4 regions of the Planifilum fimeticola genome follow, and region 4 is predicted to be linked to each of the others. Evidence: predicted binding sites of a transcription regulator. Region 4 holds the regulator's gene; each other region holds the start of a gene.

Region 1 (3,795 bases), on a different contig from region 4:
GTTCCGACGAAAATGGAGTAACCGAGCCAGACCAAAAGCGGAGCTCCGGTGAGCAGCGGTGAGGCTTTCAACATGATGACGATCAACACCTCACCGGCGAAGATGTTTGCCCAAAGACGCATCGCGTGGGTGGTCGGTTTGGCCAGTTCGTCGATGATATGGAGAAACACAAACCCCTTGAACGGTTGGAAGTAGTGAGCGAGATATTGCCTCGGATGCTTGCGGATTCCCATGAAGTGGGCAAACAGCGCGATGGCAAAGGCCATGGCGAAGGTGACGTTCATGTCCGCGGTCGGAGAGCGGAACCAGACCACCTCTCCTTCGGCGTTTTCAAAGGCTTCCCCGGAAAGCCCCCATTCCGGTATGGGATGGTGAGCCTCGGAGGGGACCATCATCATGACGCCGAGCTGATTGGCAAAGAAGATGAAGAGGAACAGCGTCACGACAAAGCCGATGTATTTGTCGGCGGATTTTTTGTCAAAGCTCAGCTGCAGCACACCGCGGAGAAAATCGATGACCATTTCCATCACGGTCTGCATTCCGGAAGGTCGGAGGGCTAGCCGACGGGCTGCGGGGATGGTGATCAGGAGCACGAGGAGAGACGCGACGAGGGTTCCAATCATGACCGTCACGTCGAAGGTCAACCCCAAAAACTGCACCTTTGGCGTGATTTCCATTGGAGCGCATTTCACCCCTTTCCCTGGGAGGATGAGGACTGTGTCAGAATCCACACCTCGACGATGACAACCTGCACGTAGGAAAGGCCCAAGCCGAGACCGACCGCCGCCAAGTTGAAGAAATCCGGGTATTTCGCGGCAATGATGACCGCGGCGGCGGCCATGATCAGACGGTTTCCGAGGCCCGTACCCACCCGACCGGAACCGGTTCGGATCGATTCCCTCACAAGGCGGATCCTGCGTGCCAGATGGAGAACATTGTACAGGCTGGCCAATCCCCCGAGAAGCAGCCCGGCAAAAACCGCCTTCATCGGTGTGGTCAACCATAAAAGAAAGAATAGGGCGAGGACAACAAACGTCAGGATCGTCACCCGACGTTGTCTGATGCGCAAGGCCTCCATACGAAGCCACCCTTTGACAGACTGGGATCGGCCGGCCGGGATACCGCTTCTCAGCTCGATCCGCACTCCGGCTTGGGAAACCGGCGGTCGCCTACTGACCTCGCGTTCAACCCTTCAAAAAGGTGCGCAGGGTAAACGCGGCGCTGATCAGCCCCATCATCAGTCCGGCCAGAATCCCTGCCGCCAGGAAGAGAGGATCCGTCCCCCACTTGGCGTCCAAGCCGCGGCCGATCCACACTCCCGCCACGATGAATGTGACCACTTCCAGGCCGAGCGTCCCGACCAAACCGATCATGCGCCAGGGGCTGTCTGTATTTTTCTTCACAAATACCGTCCCCTTAAGCCGGGTGGAGTGAGATCATCCGACGGGGCAAATCGGACCGGTCGAAAAGCTCCGGATCGATACCCTGTCGTACCCATCGTCTCTCCGACTAATACTACCGAAGCCTCCGGGGGTTGTCAACTTTTTCACTTCAGTTATTATGAACACTTTGTCACAAATTGATCAAAGACTCACCGGGTTCCGAACAGCCGGTCGCCGGCGTCCCCCAGACCCGGCACGATGTAGCTCTTTTCATTGAGCCTCTCATCCACGGCGGCGGCGTAGATATCCACATCGTCGTGCTCCCCGTGAACCCTTTTGATCCCCTCTGGGGCGGCGATGAGACACATCAGCTTGATGCTCCGGCCTCCCATCTCCTTGATCATCTGGATGGCGGCCGCAGCGGACCCGCCCGTGGCCAGCATCGGGTCGATGACGATCAGATCCCTCTCCTCGATGTCCGAGGGCATTTTGGCGTAGTACTTGACGGGCTCCAGCGTCTCCGGATCCCGGTACAAGCCGATGTGACCCACCTTGGCCGCCGGGATCAACCGAAGAATGCCGTCCACCATCCCCAGTCCCGCCCGCAGGATGGGCACCAATCCCAGCTTCTTCCCCGCCAGCACCTTGCACCGGGCGGGAGCGACCGGGGTCTCCACCGTCACTTCCCGGAGGGGCATGTCCCGGGTGATCTCGTAAGCCATCAGGGCGGAGACTTCCTCCACCAATTCCCGGAACTCCTTGGTGCCGGTCCGCTTGTCGCGGATATGGGTCAATTTGTGCTGGATCAGGGGATGGTCAAAGACGTACACGTTCCCCATGGCGTATCCTCCCTTCCTGTTCCGAAGAACATTGTACTGTTCCTGAGTCCGGATGTCCATGCGATTGCGATTCCAGAAAAGGGAAATCAGCCGGATCCGCCACATCTGCTTCTAACATATGAGACGGGTCGGGGGAGCATGCCTCCGCGGGGCCGAAAAGAAAACCCCGCCGCATCGGCCGGCAGGGCGTGCTTCTCCTCCAAAGGCGGAATCGGGATCCCTTACCGCAGGAAGGGGAGCCGCTGCAAGGAGTCGGGCGGCTCCCCTTCACTTTTTCTTTTTCAGAATTTCTTACGCTTCCAGGGTCATGTCCGCATACAGCGGATACCGTTCGGTCAGCGCGGCAACGCGGCGCCGGGCTTCCTCCCGCACACCCTCACCCTCCGGATTCTTCAGCGTGAGGGCCATGATGTCGGCGATCTCCTCCATCGCTTCGGGATCCATGCCCCGGGTGGTGACCGCCGGGGTGCCGATCCGGATGCCGCTTGTGATGAAGGGGCTTTCCGGATCGAAGGGGATGGCGTTTTTGTTGACGGTGATCCCCACCTCGTCCAAGAGGTGCTCCGCCTTCTTGCCGGTCAGATTCAGGTTGCGGACATCGATGAGAATCAGATGATTGTCCGTCCCGCCGGAAATCAGGTTAAACCCTCTTTCCGACAGGGCTTCGGCCAGGCGGGCGGCATTTTCCACCACGCGGCGCGAATACTCCTTGAAGTCCTCCGTCAGGGCCTCCGCCAGCGCCACCGCCTTGGCCGCGATGACGTGCATCAGGGGTCCTCCCTGAATGCCGGGGAAGATCGCCTTGTCGATCTTCTTGGCGTACTCCTCCTTGCACAGGATCATGCCGCCCCGGGGCCCGCGCAGGGTCTTGTGGGTGGTGGTGGTCACGAAGTCCGCATAGGGCACCGGGTTGGGATGATGCCCGGTGGCCACCAGCCCGGCGATGTGGGCCATATCCACCATCAGCAGGCAACCCGCCTCGTCGGCGATCTCCTTCAACCGGGCGAAATCGATCACCCGCGGATAAGCGCTGGCACCGGCCACCAACAGCTTGGGGCGGTGCTCCAGGGCCAGTCGGCGAACCTCGTCGTAATCGATGCGGTGGGTCTTTTCGTCCACCCCGTACGAGACAAATTTGTAGAGGGTTCCGGAAAAGTTGACCGGGCTGCCGTGGGTCAGGTGGCCGCCGTGGGCCAAATTCATGCCCAGCACGGTATCTCCCGGCTCCAGCACGGCGAAATAAACCCCCATGTTGGCCTGGGCGCCGGAATGGGGCTGCACGTTGGCGTGTTCCGCCCCGAACAGCTTTTTGGCGCGCTCCCTGGCCAACTCCTCCACCCGATCGACGTGTTCGCAGCCGCCGTAGTACCTCTTGCCGGGATAGCCCTCCGCATACTTGTTGGTCAGAACGGTTCCCATGGCTTCCAGCACCGCGCGGCTCACGAAGTTTTCCGAGGCGATCAATTCAATTTTTCGCTTCTGCCGGTTCAATTCGTCCGCAATGGCCCGAGCCGTTTCGGGATCCGTTTTTCGCAAGTGTTCCAACCGCTTCTCCTCCTTTGCGCTGGATCGAA
Region 2 (3,795 bases), on a different contig from region 4:
TTCCAGGATGAGCAGCGTGAGCGGGATCACTTCCAGCGCCGAGAACACCGCGCCGAGGCCGATCCAGATCTCCGGGGCGCCGATCCAGTAATAGTGGTGACCGGTTCCGATCACCCCGCTGCCGAGCAGGAGGATCAGCTGGAAGTACAAGGCGCGAACCGTCGATTTTTTGGTGACGAGCCCCATCTGCACGAGCAGGAAGCCGATGACGACGACGGCAAAGACCTCGAAGATGCCCTCCACCCACAGATGGATGATCCACCAGCGCCAGTAATCGGCGTAGGTGATGTTGCTGCCGGGGTTGAAGAAGAAGGCGAAGACGTAGAAGACCGGCACGGCGACGGCCGAGTAGAACAACAGGTGCACCAGGCCGCCCTTGTCCGTTTCCTCTTTCAACGTGCGGCGCAATCCGCGGTAGACGATGAACAGCCAGATGAACATGCCGATGGCCAGAATCACTTGCCACAGGCGTCCGAGCTCTAGATACTCCCATCCCTGATGGCCAAACAGGAACCACAGGTTGCCCAGGTATCCCTTCACACCCAGCCATTCGCCGATCATGCTGCCGGCGACCAGGATCACGAGGGCCCAAAACAGGAGGTCCGTCAGGAGACCCTGCCGTTTCGGCTCGCGTCCTCCGACGAGCGGAGAGATGTAAATTCCCATGCCCAACCAGGCTGTCGCGATCCAAAAGATGGCCAGCTGCAGGTGGTATCCCTTGGCGATGTTGAAGGGGAGGATGTCGGCGATCCAATCCAGGCCGAAGAAGGAATCCGGTTCAATGTAATAGTGGGCGAGCAGCGCCCCGAACATCACCTGGACGAGGAACAAAACCGCCACGACGGCGAGATATTTGCCGGTTTTGCGCTGGCTCGGGGTGATCGGCAGGGCTTCCAGGTTGTAGCGTGGGAATCGGCCTTCGGAGTAGGCCTCTTGCATATCCAGCTTGTAGCGATGGTAGAAGTAGAGGATGAGCGCAGTGAAACCGATCAGGAGGGCCGTGCTGGCTGCGCTCCACCAGATGGATGCGAAGGTCATCGCGTTGCCCGCATCTTCGTCATAGGGCCAATTGTTCGTAAAAGTATGGGTTTCGCCCGGGCGGTTGACGCTGGAAAGCCATGCGGTCCAGAAGAAAAAGTCGGCGATTTGCGTCAGCTGATCCCCCTCCGCCACCCAGGCGCGGCCGGTATCCGGCATGTGCTCTTCCCGGATCAGGCCCGGCAGAATCCCGCGTCCATCCCCCTCCGTGAAGACGGTTCGGTAGTGCTTTCGCACCTTCTGAAGGGCGTGTACCTGGGCGTCGGTGAGAGTGAGGATGTCGGCATCGGGATCGTACCGGTTGACCTTGATTTCTTCTTTCACCTTTTCTCTAATGAGGGATTTTTCCGATTCGTTCAACCGGGCGAAGGGCTTTCCAAAATCCTGTTTGGCATGGTAATCCTGCATCTCCGTGACGACGATGTGAAGCGCCTCCGTGGTGTAGTCCGGACCCAGATAGGAACCGTGACCGAGCACCGATCCGTAGTCCATCAACCCGTATTTCTGGTAAACGGCCTGACCGCCCTTGATCTGCTCGGCGGTGGTGATCACGTCTCCCGAGGGGCTGATCACCTTCGCAGGGCGGGGGGCCATCGATTCATAAACCCAATATCCCCCGACGAGGAGGACGGTGAAGCTGACGATGAGCGTGACGATCAGAATCTGCTTCAACAGGTTCCCCTTAACCGTCGAGGTTTTCTGAGGGGATGTTCGAAGCTTCGATTTCATCCCGTCTTCCTCCCATCCTTTGGTTTTAGGGCGATTCCAGTATAGGATGAGACGGAAGGGATACTTGTGACTCCCGTCACAAGTTTTAACGTGTTAACCGATTTGACACTTGTTGTTCAAGGATGACGCCCCGGATTTGACACAATTCACAGTCGGGCTCGCAGGTACGCTTACAATGGCAGAGGACCCCGGCTGCGCCTTCTTCAGGATGAAGGGGGAACCGACGCCGGAGTTGCGATTGTCTGTGGAGTAAAGGTCGGGATGGTCGGGAGGTGTTGGTGCTTGGTGACTCGTCCGATCCGCATTCGCCTGCGCACCGTTCCGGTGGGAACCGATCTCGCCGTGTTGATCACCGGCGGTCGGGAGCACATCGGGGCGGTGGCCACGGCTTATCGGGAGGGGGACCGGGTCAAGGTGGAAACGCACGTCCTTCCGGGGCATCGGGAGGGGGATTTGGCGGCGGAGACGGCCCGCATGGCGGCTTTATCCCTGAAATGCACCGTCACCGTTGCCATGGGGATTCACCAGGACGAGGCGACGCGGGAGGAAATCGACGAGATCGTCAGGACGGTGCGCCGGTTGATGGAAGAAGAGCTGAGGCGCAGAGCATGTGGAGGGGCGGAGGGGCGTTCATGACGGGAGAGCAGGAGATATCTTCCGGGAAGGGAGACGGGAGCCGTCGCTTTCGTTTCGCCTGCCTTCCTGTTTTCATCGGGATTCGCGCCGGTGTGATGTTCGTCACGTTTTTCGTGGCGCCTCCTTCCTAAAATAAAGGCAAACGAGACAAGGAGGGAAGGGTGATGGATATCGGACCCGGCTGTGGGATGATGGGTTTCGCTGAAGCCTCCGGTCCCCTCTGCGCAGGCTTGGAACGGTTGAAAAGAGAACACCCGCCGCTTTTGAAGCAGATGGAGGAGTTGGCGGATTCGGCCCGAGGGTTCGCTGGCGATGCCGGAAGCGGGGGATGGAAGGAAGCCCTGCGCTCCCTGGAGGAACAGGTTCGTTCCTTCACGGCCGAGTTGGATCTCCACTCGAAGCGGGAGGAAGATGTCCTGTTTCCGATGATGGCCAAATATATCGGACGGGAGACGGGGCCCATCGCCGTGATGGAATACGAACACGAGCAAGCCAAGGCGCGCCTGTCCGAGTTCCTCTCCGAAGTGGAGAAGTTCGACGAGTCCGCCGGGGCGGATGCCGCCCGGAGGATCGCCGGTGAGGTGGAGACGGCCGTGCAGATCTTGACGGACCATTTTATGAAGGAGGAGAACGTGCTCTTTCCGATGGCGGAGCGCATCCTGTCCGATGCGGAAAAGGAAGAGCTTCTGGAGAGGGTTCAGGCGATTTGACTGCAAGGAAAGCGGCGCATGCCGTCGAGGATGCGCCGCTTCAATTTTTTGACGGGGAATCTCGGAAATTCAGATGATACATACGTTTCCGGGGCAGCGGCCGTCACAGTGGCACAGCTTTCGGAGGCGGTTCAGATCGTGGATGATCAGCCTGCCGGACCGCATGCTGAGGATGTGTTCCCTTTTCATCCGGCTCAGCATGCGGTTGACGCTTTCCCGGGTGGCGCCGATGAAGTTGGCCAGATCCTGGTTGGTCAGCCGCATGGGGATCAGGATGCCCTCCTCCGTCCTTTTGCCGCAGGTGTTGCAGAGGCGGATCAGGGTGGAGGCGAGCGCCCCGGTTTTGCCGTATACCAGGAGATCGCGCATTTTGGTCTCCAAAATCCGCTGGTTGACGGTGAGCCACTGGATGAACCGGATGGCCAGGTCGGGGTGGCGGAGCAGCAGGGCCTCCAATTCCTCCTTGTGGATGACGCCGAGGAACGCATCCGTCAAGGTGACGGCGTTGCTCCACTGGAAGGGGGACGGGAGCGTGCAGGGATCACCGACCAGGTCTCCGGCGTACTTGAGGGAGAGCGCGATTTCCTCCCCGCTTTCGGTGTTGTTGAAGATCTTGACGATCCCCTCATGGATGAAGTAGAGATAATCGGCTTGTTCTTTGTCCTGGAACAAGTTGATGCCG
Region 3 (3,795 bases), on a different contig from region 4:
GAAAAGGGAGGCGAAACATCACAAGCCATCCTTTACATTTTTTGGATCGTCACCCGAGCCGAACCGTCCGGTTGTTCCTCGATCTCGTAGGGATATCCCAGCGAGTCCAGCTCCTCCAACAGGAACACGGGAACCCGGTCGTTGTGAATCACAACCCGGTCCCCCTTCCGGCACTTTTCCAGGGCATTCAAGGTGCGCATCATCGGTTGTGGGGGTTCAAGCCCGCGGTTGTCCAGTTCAATGGTCTGGGGTGAATCCGCAGTCCCGTCCCGGGATGGGTCCGCCTTCGATTTCTGCAAAGAGGGAAGCCTCTCTTCGGCCGCCCCCATCTCCCCCAATTCCTTTTTTCGTTCCTTGGATACGAAGGTCACCACCCAATGATCCTTTGCCAGCTTCTCCGTTTTGTAGGCAAAACCCTTGGCCTTCATGACGCCCAGCAGCGGTGTGGGCTTAAAGGTGGCGTGCAGAACGAAGGTGTCTTCCGGACCGAGGGATTTCACCGTGTCCATGATCAGCTTGAAGGGTTCCAGTTTTTTACGCAGGTAAGGTCGGACATCCAACTCCACCGTGCGTTCTCCCATCTTGATCATCTCCTCACTGCGACCGATCCGTGACGACGGGAGGAAGCGCCGCCTTCGCCCGTTCGTACAGAGCCGCCATCCCGCCGTAAAGGGCGTAGAAGAAGGCATCGGGCGCATCGAGGGAAAAGGAGAGGTACTGCTTCGGATCGGCTCCCAACATGTGTTCAAACAGGGCGGCGCTGTCGTAGGCATAAAAGCAGAAATGGACAAATTGAAACTCCGGCATCTTCTCGTAGATCGTCACAATGTCCTTGGCATAGCGCTCCACATCCTTCTCCGCCTCACGGATCATGGTGATCGCATCTTCCAATTCCACCGCGATTTTGATCGTTTTTTCGTCAACAACGGTGATTTTCGCCATGGCACGGCTCTCCTTATTTCTTCCCAATTTTCACTTGGAATACCTCGGGTCCCTCTTCAAGGTACTCCCAGGTGAATCCGTCGGGATACATCGACTCAAACTGGTATCGCAGGGGGATCGGATTGTGATCGTTGATCAGAAGCAAGGCTTCTCCGGGCTTCAATTGATCAAAGGTTTCAAAGATCACCCTGTGCTTCAGGTGCGGCGGATATTCCGTCACCTTGATCGTCGCTGCAAATTCCTTCATGGCCATCTCCTCCCAAGCATCAAATTACCGGACATCTTAAATGATAAAATTGTTTAAGGAACCTTATTGTGACCTCTGTCACACCCGCCGAAATATCTTCGAAAGTCCTGAATGCGCGGGATTTCTCCGGTTCGCGGAACGGGAAAAGCTCTTGACGATTCGTATACAAAAATATTAGAGTAACGAAAAGAACGTCCGAGCAATGTTCTCGAAAAGAGGGAGCCCATGAACCGAAGCCTGTTGGTCTATCTGGTATCCTTCGCCGCCTTTCTCGGCCCTTTCACCCAATCCATCTATACGCCGATGCTGCCCGAAATCCAAAGGCACTTCCACACGTCGGCCTTTGTCGTCAACCTCACCATCTCGATCTTCACCCTCGGGCTCGCCCTCATGCAGCCCGTCTACGGTCCCCTGGCGGATTTTTTGGGAAGACGGAAAGTGCTTCTCACGGGCATTTTGATCTATACGGGGGCTTCCGTCGGCGCCGCCATGTCTCCCACCATCTGGTGGCTCATTTTCTTCCGCGCCTTGCAGGCTGTGGGGATCGCCGCCGGTTCGGTGATCGCCACCACTGTCATCGGCGACCTTTTCCAGGGAAAACGGCTGGGACGGGCGATGGGCACCTTTCAAATGCTCGTCACCTTGGGGCCGGTGGCCGGTCCCGTCATCGGGGGCATCGTCGGCGGATGGACCGGCTTTTACGGGGTTTTCTGGGTCCTGACGGTCACCGGACTGCTGATCGGCGCCGCCAATATCTTCCTGTTGCCGGAAACCAAACCGGAAAGCGAAACCAAAAAATTTCATCCGGCGGACATGTTCAAGGTGGTGACCCAACGGACCGGATTGGCCATCGCGCTGCTCGGTTTTATCCAGTATTACGCCCTGTACAATTATCTCGTCTTCCTTCCCCATCTGCTGTCCGGATCCTTCGGCCTGTCTTCAAGTCAAAAGGGGTTGTCGTTCCTGCCCCTCTCCCTCTGCATCGTGGTCGGCAGTTTTCTGGGCGGACGCCTGCAGGAGAAATGGGACCGCCGCAAGTTCCTGGTCTCCGCCGGCTCCGCCAACGTGCTGGCAACGCTGCTCTACGTCGGCTGCTCCTCCTTCTCGCTGCCCTTGATCTTGGCGAGCACCGCCCTCTTCGGCCTTTTCCTCGGATTATCCCTCCCCGTACAAACCACTCTCCTCGCCACCATCTTTCAGGAGAACCGGGCGACGGCCATGGGCGGCTACAATTTCGCCCGCTATCTCGGAATGGCGGCGGGGCCGCTGCTCGGAGCACTGCTGTTCAAACTGGGAAGCCATGCCGAGTTTCTGTTCGCCGCCGCGGCGTTTGCCGGGGTGGTCGGCTTTTCTTGGCGACAGTTCCACCGGGAATGGAAATCCCGACAAGCCGCTTGACCCCAGATATCCGGAGAAAAAAGAGAAGGACCGCCAGCCGAAGCCGGCAGCCCTTCCTTCCCGTCACAAATCCCCGATCCGGCAAACGGTAATCCTGCCGCACAGGGACACGGATTCTCCCGGCCGCAGGATGTTGAGTCCCGTCAGGGACGGGGGCAGATCCAGGTTGGGTGCATTGGTCACCCAGGTGTAAGGTTCCGGGCACAAAAATCCCCGATCTCCGCCTCCGTTATAAATCACCCAGTGTCGAAAATGCTCATCGCATTCGTAAACGATGATGAGCCCCGCATTTTCGTCCCGGATGACCGCTTCATTTCGCCCTTCCGATGCTCCGGAGGAGAGGAACGCATCATCCAGGCTGCGGCCCATCAGGTTGTCCCCTTTCCTCAGCCGGAGAGTGATTGCGGTTTCTTTCAGTTCTCCTGTGGGGAGAAAACGCTCGTTCAGGACCCACTGCTTATCCGCCGCCAGGGAAAAGGAGCATTTCTCCAGGGATCCGCCGGGTTCTACGGGATAGCGAAAGGTCGTATGGTAACCAAAGCCCCAGGGAAATGCCTCCGTCCCCCGGTTTGCGATGGTGGCCGTCTTATGGAGGGTGGAACCTTCGATGCGGTACCGGACGGACAGGGTGAACGGATGCGGAAACTGCTCGTAGATCTCCGGATGTTTTTCCGTGTCGAATCTCGTCTCCAACACCGCGGATGTACCGAATGCCTCCGCTTTGACCAGCTCCCATCCCCGCTGGTACACCCATCCGTGGAGATGGTTGCGACGCTCCTTTTCGTTGATCTCCAGCCGGTAGGTCCGCCCCTGGAAGGTGAACCGGCCGTCTCCGATCCGGTTGGGCGGAAAAAGGACCGGTATGCCGTACAAGACGGGGCTTGCGCGGTACTCCTCGACGGAGCGGGGCACCCGCAGCAGTTGCCGGTTCCACTCCCGACTGAAAAGGGAAATCACGTTGCTGCCCCACCCCGGGACCAAAATCATCTCCAATCGATCATTTCCGGCGCGGTATGCCGGTTCTCCCAGAAACACGGTTTCTTCGCAACGGGCCAAGATCGATTCCTCCGTTCACAATCTCCATTTTTCTTCTGCGGCGGCCGATACACCCCCCGCTAAACCCCCGAATAGGCCATGAACCCTCCGTCCACGGGGACGACGATGCCGGTGACAAATCCGCTCGCCCGTTCGTCAATCAGCCACAGCAG
Region 4 (3,795 bases):
CTGCAGGCATCACTGCTCGACGATCGCCAACACGTCACTTTCACGCAGGATGAGGTATTCCTTGTCGCCTACCTTCACTTCGGTGCCTGCATATTTGGAAAAGATGACGCGATCGCCCACCTTCACTTCCAATTCGATTTTTTGTCCGTTTTCCCAACGGCCGGAACCCACGGCGATCACGCGACCTTCCTGCGGCTTTTCCTTCGCCGTATCCGGAAGGACGATTCCGCTCGCGGTCTTTTCTTCCTTCTCGATCGCTTCCAGCACGATACGGTCACCCAACGGCTTGATCGACACAGGAGACCCTCCTTTTCCAACACGAGGTAGAATTGTCTTGCATAACGATTTGTTAGCACTCATCGCCGATGAGTGCTAACACCAATTATAATAATATGCATGTGCCTCCCAATTTGCAAGCCCCGAGGTCAATTTTTTTCCGGATCGCCGATCGGCGCAGTGCATCGATAGAAAGGTGCAAGAGCATTATCTCCCGAATCCGGGGGAGATAAACTTCCGACGTAGTTTCCAAGCAGAAGGTCCTCATCTTACGATTCTTCCAACCAGGTCTTCTCCCTCGCTTCATCTTCCTTTTGGATCCGCCGGTAGAGCCAGGTGCATAGAAACAGGCTGATCTCGTACAGGAGAATGAGGGGAATGGATACCAGAATGTTGGAGACCAGGTCCGGGGGCGTGATGACGGCTGCAAGAATCACCATGCCCAGATAGGCCGCCCGGCGGCCCCTGCGGAGCAGATCCGGCCGGAGTATCCGCAGACGGGTCAAAAACAGGATCACCAAGGGCAGCTCGAAGAAAAGGCCCAACGGAAACACGATGTTGAACATGAAGCCGAAGTACCGGTATATCCCGAAGGTTTCCGTGGTGCCCAGTGCGGCCGACAGCCCCGTCATGAAGCGGATGAGGTAGGGAAAGATCACGTAGAAACCAAAAAGGAGACCCAGGCAAAACAAGATCACCGCAAAGGGAATGTACGTGAGGGTGATTCTCTGTTCGGTTTTCGTCAAGCCCGGTTTGACGAAGGCCCACAACTGGTAGAAGGCGACGGGCAGGGTGATGACCGCCGAAATGACGAAGGCGAACATCATGTAGACGCGGAGGGGCTCCGCCGGAGAGAACACGTGCATCGTCACGTTCGCCGGCATTTGCTGTTTCAGCCAATGGACGAAATCGGCGGCAAAGACAAAGCCGACCACCAGTCCGAGAACAAAGACGACGATCACCCAAATCAGCCGCCGGCGCAACTCGCCGAGGTGTTCGGTCACGGGTTGAGTCTTGTCTTCCATGGCGCAACCACCCTCATGACAATTTCACAGATGCGGCACCCGCCGGGCGGGTGCCGCCATGAAAACAGGCCGGACGATCCGGTCCCGGCCGGAAAGTGATCCCTTCCGCAGAAGGGCGTCTAACTTTTATGCGCCTCGTCCATTTCCTTCGCGGTTTCCGCTTCCGTTTCCTCATCCGGAAACTTCTTCAGGAAATAGATCAGCGTCTGCAGCTCCGTGGTCAAGTCGATGTGGTGAATCCGGACCCTGGGCGGCACGTTCAACCGCGCCGGTGTGAAGTTGAGAATCCCCCGGATGCCCGCCTCGACGATCTGCTGGGCCGTCGCCTGAGCGACGCTGGCCGGCACGGTCAAAATGGCCACTTCCACGTTGTGCAATTCCGTCACTTCTTTGAAGCGGTCCATGGACAGGACCGGAATTCCGTCCACCTCGGTGCCGATTTTCGCCGGGTCGTTGTCAAAACCGGCGACGATCTTCGTATTGTGACTGCGGTAAAAGTTGTAGCGCAGCAGGGCCGTTCCCAGGTTGCCGACGCCCACCAACACCACGTTGGTCACTTCGTCCTGTCGCAGAAAATCGCGCAGGAACTGAAGCAGGTAATTGACATTATATCCATAACCTTTCTTGCCCAACTCGCCCAGATAGGAGAAGTCGCGGCGAATGGTGGCCGGATCGATCTGCAGGGCTTCGCTGAGCTGGGCGGAGGAAACGCGCTTTTTTCCGATCGCGTGCAATTTCTCCAGATACCGATAATACAACGGCAATCGTTTGGCGGTGACTTGAGGGATTTTTTGATCTTCCATCGCATGCCTCCATGTCGACGGTCCCTTCGACCGCTTGATTTTATATTCAAGATGTCCGCCAACCTCTAGCGCTTCATCGGTTGCGTTCGGATTGTCCTTCCATCTGTTATTCTCTTCACAAATTCATCTTACAATGAAATCCCAGTTTCCGACAAGTTGAGGACCCGGGCGGTTCAGCAGGAGTGGAGCAATCCGCCGTGCCCCTGGGTGACCACGTCTTCCCGGGTGATTTTTTCCCCGGCCAGAATGCGGGGAAGGAAATGGTCGAAGGAGGTGACGGGATCGTGGAGGACGCAACCCGGCAGCCCCAAAACGGGAATCCCCCGGTAGTAGGCGATCATCAGCATCGTGCCGGGCAGAATCGGCGTACCATAGGTGATGATCTCCGCTCCCAGGGAAGCGATCGCCCCCGGGGTCCGGTCATCGGGATCGACGGACATCCCGCTGGTCACCAGGACCATGTCCACCCCCTGATCCACGAAGGCCCGGATCTGATCCCGGATCATCTCCTTGTCGTCGGTGGCGAAGGTCTGCCCCACCACCGTCGACCCGTACTTCTCCACCTTTTCCCGGACGACCGGGCCGAAGCGGTCCCGGATCCGTCCGTGATACACCTCGCTCCCGGTGGTGACGATGCCGACCCGGTGCGGGCGAAAGGGAACCACCTCCACCACCGGCCGGTCCCGGCGGACGGCGATATCCTCCACCTCCCGGATGGACGCTTCCGGAAAAACCAGGGGGATTACCCGGGTCGCCGCGACGGTCTGCCCCTTTTCCACCGGTGTGTGGGTTCGGAGCGTCGACAGCGCCACCTGCTCCACCCGGTTGATGGCCGTCACCGCCTCCACGTCGATCCGGAGCAAACCCCGCACCTGCGCGACCAGGTTCACTTTCCCCTCCTTCGGCTCTGTCCGGCCGAGATGGGGGCCGGCGGCCGCCCGGGCAATCCGTTCCGCCGCCTCGTCCTCGTGCAGCTCTCCCTCGGCCAGTTCCAACACGTATACATGCTCCTTGCCGATCCGGAGCAGCTCCTCGATATCCTCCCGGCGGATCCGATGCCCTTTGCGGAACAGGGGACCCTTGTATTTCCCCGGATCGATCACCGTCAAATCGTGCGCCAGCACCAATCCCACCGCTTCACCGACGGGCACTTCCTTCAACCGGCTTTTCATCTCCGTTCCTCCCCCCGCGTTTCTATCTTCGGATCATCCGATTTATTCCCCCAAAAATCCGCCGAAAAAACGGAAACCGCTGAAGGGGTGTGCCGCGGGGACCGGAAGCCCCGGCAGCCAAAGCCGGCGATCTTTTGGAGAGACTTCCGCTAGAATGAGAGGGTCTTGGACGGCGTGATCAACCCGTCCAACCGCTGATCGTGCTCTTCCGGGCAGACGGTCGGCACCACCTGAAAGGAATAGGCCACCCCGATCCGCTTGAATGGCCCCGGATGACGGGAGAAAAAGCGATCGTAATATCCTCCGCCGTATCCGAGCCGGTATCCCCGCTCATCGAAGGCGACGCCGGGAACCACCACCAGGTCGATCGCCCCGGGAGGAATTTTCGCCGACGCTTTTCCGGACGGTTCCGGTATGCCGTAGGATCCCGAAACCAACGGTTCCCCCCTGCGGAGCGAGAAGAAGGAGAGGGATTTGGTCGCGGGATCCGCCTTGGGGAGAACCACCCGCTTCCCCGCC

Evidence for each region. The regulator Rex, encoded in region 4, represses fermentation and respiration genes when NADH is low (regulators of the CRP and FNR family bind a similar motif). The targets are predictions, from matches to a motif close to TTGTGAAATATTTCACAA.
Region 1: the regulator Rex is predicted to act here: its motif matches at 1,535-1,552, upstream of CLV97_RS02740 (AtpZ/AtpI family protein).
Region 2: the regulator Rex is predicted to act here: its motif matches at 1,832-1,849, upstream of CLV97_RS05605 (nitric-oxide reductase large subunit).
Region 3: the regulator Rex is predicted to act here: its motif matches at 1,256-1,273, upstream of CLV97_RS02365 (DUF2249 domain-containing protein).

Annotation. Positions count from the first base shown of each region.
Region 1 is NZ_PVNE01000003.1:38,109-41,903, forward strand. It holds gene atpB (F0F1 ATP synthase subunit A) at 1-677, opposite strand, end outside; gene CLV97_RS02735 (ATP synthase subunit I) at 689-1,078, opposite strand; gene CLV97_RS02740 (AtpZ/AtpI family protein) at 1,185-1,403, opposite strand; gene upp (uracil phosphoribosyltransferase) at 1,592-2,221, opposite strand; gene CLV97_RS02750 (serine hydroxymethyltransferase) at 2,513-3,766, opposite strand.
Region 2 is NZ_PVNE01000006.1:98,009-101,803, forward strand. It holds gene CLV97_RS05605 (nitric-oxide reductase large subunit) at 1-1,767, opposite strand, end outside; gene lpdD (prenylated flavin chaperone LpdD) at 2,053-2,403, shown strand; gene CLV97_RS18765 (hypothetical protein) at 2,400-2,534, shown strand; gene CLV97_RS05615 (hemerythrin domain-containing protein) at 2,568-3,113, shown strand; gene CLV97_RS05620 (Crp/Fnr family transcriptional regulator) at 3,183-3,795, opposite strand, start outside.
Region 3 is NZ_PVNE01000002.1:199,894-203,688, reverse strand. It holds gene CLV97_RS02380 (hypothetical protein) at 1-19, opposite strand, end outside; gene CLV97_RS02375 (DUF2249 domain-containing protein) at 33-581, opposite strand; gene CLV97_RS02370 (hypothetical protein) at 595-942, opposite strand; gene CLV97_RS02365 (DUF2249 domain-containing protein) at 956-1,189, opposite strand; gene CLV97_RS02360 (MFS transporter) at 1,415-2,587, shown strand; gene CLV97_RS02355 (aldose 1-epimerase) at 2,651-3,643, opposite strand; gene CLV97_RS02350 (SDR family oxidoreductase) at 3,703-3,795, opposite strand, start outside.
Region 4 is NZ_PVNE01000022.1:21,347-25,141, forward strand. It holds gene groES (co-chaperone GroES) at 10-297, opposite strand; gene tatC (twin-arginine translocase subunit TatC) at 546-1,301, opposite strand; gene CLV97_RS12835 (redox-sensing transcriptional repressor Rex) at 1,421-2,104, opposite strand; gene CLV97_RS12840 (molybdopterin-binding protein) at 2,278-3,276, opposite strand; gene CLV97_RS12845 (5-formyltetrahydrofolate cyclo-ligase) at 3,426-3,795, opposite strand, start outside.